Regions from separate parts of the Variovorax sp. P5_A3 genome, predicted to be linked through region 1. Evidence: predicted binding sites of a transcription regulator. Region 1 holds the regulator's gene; the other holds the start of a gene.
The links. The regulator LexA, encoded in region 1, represses DNA repair genes until DNA is damaged. The targets are predictions, from matches to a motif close to ACTGTATNNNNATACAGT.

Region 1 (4,724 bases):
CGTCCGCCATCCGAAATGTCCTCCAACCACCGCGCCGATCGGAAGGCCCAGCACCGACGCCATGGACCATCCGAGGAAGACAAAGGTAACGGCGCGCCCGCGCTGATCCGGCGGCACCAGCAAGCCGACGCATGCGGCCGCCTGCGGCGTGAATATCGCGGGTGCAATCACCGTGAGCATGCGAACCATCAACAGGCCGCCGAAGCTCGGCATCAGCGTGGCGACGAGGTGTCCGGCGCCATACCAGAGCATGGTGCAGGCCAGCAGCAGCCGGCGGTCCCAGCCCGCGACCACGGCGGCAAGCAAAGGAGCACCCAGGCACATCACGACGGCGCCGGCCGTGATCAACTGGCCGGCCGTCGCCGCGCTGACGTCCAGCGACGTGCTGAGCTCGTTGAGCGTGCCGGGCACCACCATCACGCCCGTGCCGATCACGAAATTGCCTGCCAGCAGGGCCCACAACGAGGCCGGCAGTGCAGGCCGCTTCAACGGCGGACCTGCAGAGCGCCGGGGTTGACGATGTTCGTCGGATTGCCCTTGATGAAACTGACGACGTTGTCGAAAGCCTGCCCGAAGTACATCTCGTAGCTGTCCTGCTCCACGTAGCCGATGTGCGGCGTGCAGATGCAGTTCTCGAGACGGAGGAGCGCATGGCCCTGCAATGGCGGTTCGCTCTCGAAGACATCGATCGCCGCCAGCCCGGGCCGACCGCGATTGAGCGCGGCGAGAAGGGCGTCCTGCTCCACCAGCTCGGCGCGCGAGGTATTCACGAACAGCGCAGTGGGCTTCATCCGCGAAAGATCCTCGAGCGTGACCAGACCGCGCGTCTCCTCCGTCAGCCGCAGGTGCACCGACAACACGTCGGCCGCGGCGAAGAAGGCTTCCTGGTTCGGTGCCACCTGGAATCCGTCGGACCTGGCCTTGGCGCAGCTCTGCTCGCGACCCCAGATCACCACTTGCATCCCGAAGGCCTGGCCGTAGCGCGCGACCAGCTGGCCGATGCGCCCGTAACCCCAGATGCAGAGCGTCTTGCCCTTGAGCACCGAGCCGAGTCCGAAGTTCGGTGGCATCGATGCGGACTTGAGGCCCGACTGCTGCCACGCGCCATGCTTCAGGTTGCTGATGTACTGCGGCAGGCGACGCATCGCGGCCATGATCAGCGCCCAGGTCAGCTCGGCCGGCGCCAATGGCGACCCCGTGCCTTCCGCCACCGCGATACCTTGTTCCGAACAGGCGTTCACGTCGATGTGGCCGCCGACCCGCCCGGTCTGCGAAATGAGCCTGAGCTTGGGCAACTTCTCGATGAGCTGCCGGGAGATGTGGGTGCGCTCACGGATCAGCACGATCACGTCGGCATCCTTGAGGCGCACCGAAAGCTGCCCGATGCCCTTGACCGTGTTGGTATAGACCTTGGCGGCATACGCATCGAGCTTGGCAGCGCACTGCAGCTTGCGCACCGCATCCTGATAGTCGTCGAGGATCACAATGTTCATGGCGTGCCATTGTGCCTCGCACCACCGGCAAGCTGTGCGGACGCATCATGTTGCCATTGCATGCGCCGGTCGCCGGGGGCACTTGCAGGGTGGTTGAACGTCGCTGCCCGGCGATGAAGCGCCAGTCAGTGTGGACGCAGTTCGGCCCTCAGTGCACGTGGGCGGATCGGGGCGCCGTGCCTGCTGCTTCGAGCGCAACCAGTCGATCGAGCTCAGCGCAGACATCGGCCATGCGGCCCGAAATCACCATGCGGCTCTGGTGACGGCCCGGTTGCTGTGCGTCGACCATGCGCACCACCCGCAACGGCCGCGCCGCCGCTGGCGAGCAGGCCTGTACCGTGGCAGTCTGGCGCGCCGTGCAACTGGGCCGGACCCCGACATAGCGCAGACCCGACGAATTGATGCGATGCGAACTGCGCGCCGGCATCCAGCGGCTGGCCAGCGATTGCAGGGGGGTCAACAAATCAACGATGCTGAGCAGGGCGATTCCCATGTGAACTCCAAAGGTCAGAGATTGAACACAGGCAGGATTGCTTTGATCGGCCTCGACAGGGTGATGGCACTTCGCCATACGCCCGCCACCTGTCGCGGCCGGGTGTGAGCGCACCGCCGAAGCCGTGCGCGCATTCATTCGACGCCTACATCAGCATCGTGTTGCGGATCAGGCCGACTGCCAGGCCTTCGATCTCGAAGGGCTCGCCGGGCTGGACGATGATGGTCGGGTAGTCCGGGTTTTCCGCATGCAGCTCGATGACCTGCTTGTTGCGCTTGAGTCGCTTGACGGTGACCTCGTCGCCGAGCCGGGCCACGACGATCTGCCCGTTACGGGCTTCCTTGGTTGCCTGCACGGCGAGCAGGTCGCCGTCCATGATGCCGGCGTCGCGCATGGACATGCCGCGCACCTTGAGCAGGTAGTCGGGTTGGCGCTGGAAGAGGGTGTTCTCGACGTAATAGGTCTGGTCGACGTGTTCCTGCGCCAGGATGGGCGAACCGGCGGCCACACGGCCGATGAGCGGCAGTGCGAGCTGCGCCATGCCGGGCAGCGACAGGGAGAACTGGTTGTTGCGGGATTCGTTGAGCGAGCGCAGCGCGTCGCCCTTGAGCCGGATACCGCGCGAGGTACCGCTCACGAGCTCGATGACGCCCTTGCGCGCCAGCGCCTGCAGATGCTCTTCGGCCGCGTTGGCTGACTTGAAGCCCAGCTCGGCGGCGATCTCGGCGCGCGTGGGAGGGGCGCCGGTGCGCGCAATGGCGCTCTGGATCAAGTCCAGAATCTGCTGCTGACGGGCGGTAAGCTTCACGGCGAACTGCATGTTGGCTCCTGATGGGCACTGGGTGAATATCCAGTACCTGTATTTTTAACCAGTTTCCGGAAGTTGGCAAGCCATGGCCGAAGGCAATCGAAATGACGCGCGTCGCGTGATCGTCCTGGGCACGGGAGGCACGATCGCGGGTCGCGCTTCCGCCGCCAATGACAACATCGGCTACACCGCCGGCGAGGTCGGCGTGGCGGAACTGCTGGGCGACATCGACGCGCCGCCCGGCGTTTCGTTGTCGGCCGAGCAGGTGGCGCAGGTGGACAGCAAGGACATGTCCTTCCCGATCTGGCGAACGCTGGCGCTGCGTTGTGCCCATTGGCTCGCGGAACCCGACGTGGCGGGTATCGTCATCACCCACGGGACCGACACGCTGGAGGAGACGGCCTTCTTCCTGCAGTGTGTGCTGGGGCCGTCGAAGCCGGTGGTGTTGACCTGCGCGATGCGCCCGTCCACCGCGCTGGCGCCGGACGGGCCCCAGAATGTGCGCGATGCCATTGTCGTGGCGGCCTCACCCGGGGCGCGGGGTGTCATCGCCGTTTGCGCAGGCACCGTTCACAGCGCGTTCGATGTCCAGAAGGTCCACACCTACAGGCTCGACGCATTCGACTCGGGTGATGCGGGGCCGGTGGCGTACGTCGAAGAAGGCGCCGTGCGCGTGCTGAGAGATTGGCCCGTGCCGGCAACCGCCGCACAGCTTGCCTTCGATCGAATCGAAGGCGCCACGTCCTGGCCACGCGTCGAAATCCTCGTGAGCCATGCCGAGGCTCGCGGCACGATCGTGGATGCATTGCTGGAAGAGCGGAAGCGGGGCGGTGCGGAACCGCTCCAGGGACTCGTGCTTGCTGCTACCGGCAACGGCACGTTGCACCACGCACTCGAAGCGGCCGCACTTCGCGCGCAGGCTGATGGGGTATCGGTCGTCCGCGCGACGCGATGTTCGCAGGGGCGGATTCTCCCGAGGTCAAAGGAAGTGTTGCGTGACGCGGGGGCACTGACACCGGTCAAGGCGCGCATCGCGCTGATCCTCGAGCTTCTGTCCGGCGGACCTCCCGCCTGAGCGCATGTTCGGCGCGTTGCAATCGACTCCCTGGGCCTATCCTGCGCTGGAGGTCGTGCACATCGTCGGGATTGCACTGCTCGTCGGCAATCTGGTCGCCCTCGAAATGCGCGTCTTTGGACGCGCCGTCGTCCTGCCGGTGAGCGGGCTGGCGAGGCTGTCGCTGACCATCGCCTTGTCCGGCTTCGTCCTGGCGGCAGTCAGCGGTTCCTTGATGTTCGCCACTCAGCCTTTTGAACTGCTTGCCAACCGGGCCTTCCTGCTCAAGATGGGATTGCTCTTCGTGGCCGGCTGCAATGCCGTCTGGTTCCATGCACGCGGCTCGTTGCTGAAACTCGACTTGATGGCGCGGATACAGATGTTGTCGTCCACTGCGATCTGGCTGGCTGTGATCTTCTGCGGCCGATGGATCGCCTACTGATCGGAAAGGAGCTTCCTGCATGAAACGTCGCAGCTTCCTATGGACCGCCGCTTCGACTGCCGTCGCGATTCGCCCCGCCTGGGCGCACCATGGCTGGAGCGGCTTCGACCAGGATCGCCCCCTCTACCTGGAGGGCCGGGTCGTGACTTCTCGCTGGCAGAACCCTCACGCCGAACTGATGATCGAGGTACCGCCTGATCTCAAGGTTCCGCCGGATCTGGCAAAACGCGCGTTGCCTGCGCAGAGCGCGCCGGTCGATGGGCCGGGGCTGCTCGCGAAGACGACCGTGCCCCGCCGCAACGACCGTCAGTGGGAACTCGAGCTCGCGCCGCTCACGCGAATGGAGGCCTGGAAAGTCCAGGAGATCAAGCCTGGCGCCCGCATCTCGGCCGTCGGCTTTGCCTCGAAGGACGAAAAGGGGGAGGCCGTGATGC
Region 2 (4,724 bases), on a different contig from region 1:
CATGACGACGCGGCGCGCGAATCCGTGGCGCTCATCGACCAGCTCGAAGGCCGCCGCCCGAAGATCATCGACGCCTCCACCGCACATCGCACGGCTGCAGGGTGGACGTTCGGCTTTCCCGAACTCGTGGCCGGGCAGAAGGACGCCGTGGCCAAGGCCGAGCGCGTGGCCAATCCGGGCTGCTACGCAACCGGGGCCATCGCCATCGTCCGCCCGTTGATCGACGCAGGACTCCTGCCGCCCGACTTCCCGATCGCCCTCCCCTCGGTCAGCGGCTATTCCGGCGGCGGGCGCAGCATGATCGAGGCTTACGAGAGCGGCGCTGCGCCCCTGTTCGAGACCTATGCGCTGGGGCTCAAGCACAAGCACATTCCCGAGATCATGAAGTACACCGGGCTCACGCGCCGGCCTGTTTTCATCCCCTCGGTGGGCAACTTCAAGCAGGGCATGCTGGTGCAGCTTCCCCTGCATCTGGATGACCTGCCCGACCGTCCCAAGGCCAGCGACCTGCACGATGCGCTGGCGGCCCACTACGCCAAGAGCAACACGCCGGAACAGTTCGTGAAGGTGCTGCCGCCGACCGAGGACGGCAAGATCGACGCCCTGTCGCTCAACGACACCAACCAGCTCGACATTCGCGTGTTCCCGAACGAAGACCACCGCCATGCGGTCGTCATTGCCCGGCTCGACAATCTGGGCAAGGGCGCGAGCGGCGCGGCGGTGCAAAACCTTAAGCTGATGTTGGGGGTTTAGGCTCGCCCCCAGGCTTACTCACTTCGTGTAGACGCCACCCCCTGCCGGGGGCAACACCAGCGGCCCGGCGAAGCCGGTTCCGCGGTGTTTCACGAAGTGGCCTGGCCTCCCGGCCCTAAGGTCTACTCGTCTGGGTCGTGGCGCAGCACCTTCGCGACCACGGCACTGGCGAATCCGCGCGCAAGGAGAAATCGCACCTGCCTGGCGCGTTGTGTCGCGTCCTGCGGTAGTTCGCCGAAGCGGCGCCGCCAGACTTCCCGCGCCCGTTCCAGCTCGCTGCCTTGAAGGCTCGCGACCGCTTCCGCGACCGCCTCGGGGGCGATGCCCTTGTGCAGCAGTTCCTGGCGCACGCGTGCGGCACCGTGGCGCCCTGCCCGTTGGTGCAGGACTGACTGGACCACCCTCGCCTCGTTGATGAAATCCTTGGCGGCCAGTTCGTCGAGCGCGAGCGCCAGCGTGCCTGGCTGTTCCTCGTACTTCGCGAGCTTGCGTTCGAGTTCGGCGCGCGAATGCTCCCGCTGGCTCAGCAGTCGCAGTGCGCGCCCCTTGAGAGATGGAGCGGCAAATGCCATGGCTTGGATTGAATCGCTTCGGATCGAAGCGCACCCGCCGCTCAGGGCGGGTGGCGCGGGCGGGATCGCCCCTTACTTTTCAGCCGACGCGTCAGGCGCCTCGGCCAGGAGCAGCGGGATGCCCAGGGATTCGCGCACCTTGTTCTCGATCTCGCGCGAGAGCTCACGGTTCTCGCGCAGGAACTCGCGTGCGTTGTCGCGGCCCTGCCCGATCTTCTCGCCGTTGTAGGCGTACCAGGCGCCCGACTTGTCGACGATCTTGGCGGCCACGCCCATGTCGATGATCTCGCCTTCGCGGCTGATGCCCTCGCCGAACAGGATGTCGAACTCGGCCGTCTTGAAAGGTGGCGAGACCTTGTTCTTGACCACCTTGACCTTGGTCTCGTTGCCGATCGCCTCGTCGCCCTTCTTGATGGTGCCGATGCGGCGGATGTCCAGGCGCACCGAGGCGTAGAACTTCAGCGCATTGCCGCCGGTGGTGGTTTCGGGCGAACCGAACATCACGCCGATCTTCATGCGGATCTGGTTGATGAAGATGACCATGCAGTTGGTCTTCTTGATGGTGGCGGTGAGCTTGCGCAGCGCCTGGCTCATGAGGCGGGCCTGCAGGCCGGGCAGCGAGTCGCCCATCTCGCCTTCGATTTCGGCCTTGGGCGTGAGCGCGGCGACTGAGTCGACCACGATCAGGTCGACCGCGCCGGAACGCACCAGCGAATCGACGATCTCGAGCGCCTGCTCGCCGGTGTCGGGCTGGCTGATGAGCAGGTCGGAGAGATTCACGCCGAGCTTCTGCGCGTACTGCACGTCGAGCGCATGTTCCGCATCGACGAAGGCGCAGGTGCCGGCCTGGCGCTGCATTTCGGCGATGACCTGGAGCGTGAGGGTGGTCTTGCCGGACGATTCCGGACCGTAGATCTCGATCACCCGGCCGCGCGGCAGGCCGCCGACGCCGAGCGCGATGTCGAGGCCCAGCGAGCCGGTGGAGACCACCTGGATGTCTTCCAGCGCTTCGCCTTCGCCGAGCCGCATGATCGTGCCCTTGCCGAACTGCTTTTCGATCTGGGCCAGTGCGGCCTGGAGGGCCTTGGCCTTTTCGCTGTTGGCGACCGAGATGCTTGCGCCCTTGACGACTGCGTCCATGTGGAAAACTCCTTGAATATCAATGGGTTGTGTCGGATTCATCCCGCTGCTTTTAATTACAGGCTGGATGCTTGAACAGTAGTGTAGAGGGCAATGAAAGCGAGTAAGCCTGTTTTTTGGTCAGTTTGCTTTACTATCGAAGCCCCATGGTAGATCCCATTTTTCCGATCGATCACGACGCCTGGCGCCAGACCCACCTGGGACGCCTGCTCGGCCATGCGATGCGCCGTTTCGACGAGCGCGTGCTCGCATTGATGGCCCATGACGCCGACGTGCCGCTGGCGCTGTCGAACCTCGCGGCGCGCGCACAGGTGAGCGCCGCGCACATCCACATCACGCGCCACCTCTCCCGCGATGGTTCGCGCCTGACCGAACTCGCCGAACGCGCCGGCATGACCAAGCAGGCGATGGGCACGCTGGTCGACCAGTGCGAGGCTTGGGGTCTGGTCACGCGCGGGCCTGATCCGCTCGACGCACGCGCGCGCCGCGTGCTGTTCACCGCCGACGGCCTGGCGTGGCTGGAGGCCTTCCGCAACGCCGTCGCCCAGGCGGAAAGGGAGTTCCGCGCCAGCGTCGGCGACGAGATCGCCACCGTGGTAACCATCGGTCTCGAAGCCTATGCCGCAGCCTAGAATTCGCTGGGAGAGTCGGTGGGTGGAAGATCCGGCGGCAGTGCAAGCCGCGATGTCTGGAGGCACGGCATGCGAATACTGATTGCGGAAGATGACCAGGTGCTGGCGGATGCCCTCCTGCGCAGCTTGCGCACCTCCGGCTCGGCGGTCGACCACGTCGCGACCGGCTCGCAAGCCGACGCCGCGCTGATGACCAACAGCGAGTTCGACCTGTTGATCCTCGACCTCGGCCTGCCCAACCTGCACGGCCTCGAAATCCTCAAGCGGCTGCGCGCACGCGGCTCGCAGTTGCCGGTGCTGGTGCTGACGGCTGCCGACAGCGTCGAGGAGCGCGTCAAGGGTCTCGACTACGGCGCCGACGACTACATGGCCAAGCCCTTCTCCCTGCAGGAACTCGAGGCGCGGGTGCGTGCGCTCACCCGCCGCGGCATGGGCGGCACCAGCAACGCGATCAAGCATGGTCCGCTGGTCTACGACCAGGCCGGCCGCGTCGCCACCATCGACGGCAAGATGATCGAGCTCTCCGCGCGCGAACTCGGCCTGCTCGAAGTGCTGCTGCAGCGTGCTGGCCGCCTGGTGAGCAAGGACCAGCTGGTCGAGCGCCTGTGCGAATGGGGCGAGGAGGTCAGCCTCAACGCGATCGAGGTGTACATCCACCGCCTGCGCAAGAAGATCGAGAAGGGCCCCGTGCGCATCGCCACCGTCCGCGGCCTCGGCTACTGCCTCGAAAAAATCCCCTCTTGATGCCCCAGGGCACATCGCGCTTGAACTCCTCGGCCGGCGCAGCCCGGCCCGTTGGCGAAACACCGCGGAACCGGCTTTGCCGGGCCGCCGGTGTTGCCCCCGGCAGGGGGTGGGCGGCTACACGAAGTGAGCAAGCCTGGGGGCGAGCGTGAAACTTTTTCAGCGCGCGCAGCGTTCGCTCTTCGGCGAGATCCTCGACTGGATGCTCACGCCCTTGCTGCTGCTGGTGCCGGTCAGCATCGGCGTCACCTGGCTGGTGGCACAGGGCATCGCGAACGCGCCTTTCGATCGCGCGCTGGAATCCAACATCCAGATCCTCGCCAGACTGGTCGACGTCGAGAACGGGCGCGTCCAGTTCGTGCTGCCGCAGCCGGCACGCGAGATTCTCGGCGGCGACGACACCGACCACGTGTACTACCAGTTGCTCGACGAGCAAGGTACGTTGCTCAGCGGCGAGCGCGACATTCCGTTCCCGGGCACGGACGATGTGCCGACACCCGGCGTGGTCTACCTGAGCAACGGCCAGATCCATGGCAAGCCGGTGCGCGTGGCATCGCTCTGGCTGGCCGGCGCCACGCCGGATGCGCCGCCGACGCTGTTGCAGGTGGCCGAGACCCGCGAGAAGCAGTCGGTGCTGGCCACCGAGATCATCAAGGGCGTGCTCTTGCCGCAGTTCGCGATCCTGCCATTGGCAGTGCTGCTCATCTGGCTCGCCCTGGTGCGCGGCATCAAGCCGCTGTCCGTGGTGGAGGCGCGCATCCGCGAGCGCCGGCCGGGCGACCTGAGCCCGCTCGACGAATCCTCCGTGCCGCTCGAGGTGGTGCCGCTGGTGCTGTCGGTCAACGATCTGCTGAACAAGCTCAATGACTCGATCGGCACCCAG

Region 2: recA (recombinase RecA) is a predicted target of LexA. The motif match lies at 2,528-2,545, and genes of this name have one in related genera.

Annotation. Positions count from the first base shown of each region.
Region 1 covers NZ_JBFUKW010000003.1:97,911-102,634, forward strand. The annotation lists gene AC1D3B_RS05815 (MFS transporter) at 1-489, opposite strand, end outside; gene AC1D3B_RS05820 (D-2-hydroxyacid dehydrogenase family protein) at 486-1,493, opposite strand; gene AC1D3B_RS05825 (hypothetical protein) at 1,642-1,986, opposite strand; gene lexA (transcriptional repressor LexA) at 2,132-2,806, opposite strand; gene AC1D3B_RS05835 (asparaginase) at 2,880-3,869, shown strand; gene AC1D3B_RS05840 (hypothetical protein) at 3,874-4,290, shown strand; gene AC1D3B_RS05845 (DUF6152 family protein) at 4,310-4,724, shown strand, end outside.
Region 2 covers NZ_JBFUKW010000008.1:632-5,355, forward strand. The annotation lists gene argC (N-acetyl-gamma-glutamyl-phosphate reductase) at 1-753, shown strand, start outside; gene recX (recombination regulator RecX) at 876-1,325, opposite strand; gene recA (recombinase RecA) at 1,398-2,465, opposite strand; gene AC1D3B_RS13590 (MarR family winged helix-turn-helix transcriptional regulator) at 2,612-3,097, shown strand; gene AC1D3B_RS13595 (response regulator) at 3,167-3,841, shown strand; gene AC1D3B_RS13600 (sensor histidine kinase N-terminal domain-containing protein) at 3,990-4,724, shown strand, end outside.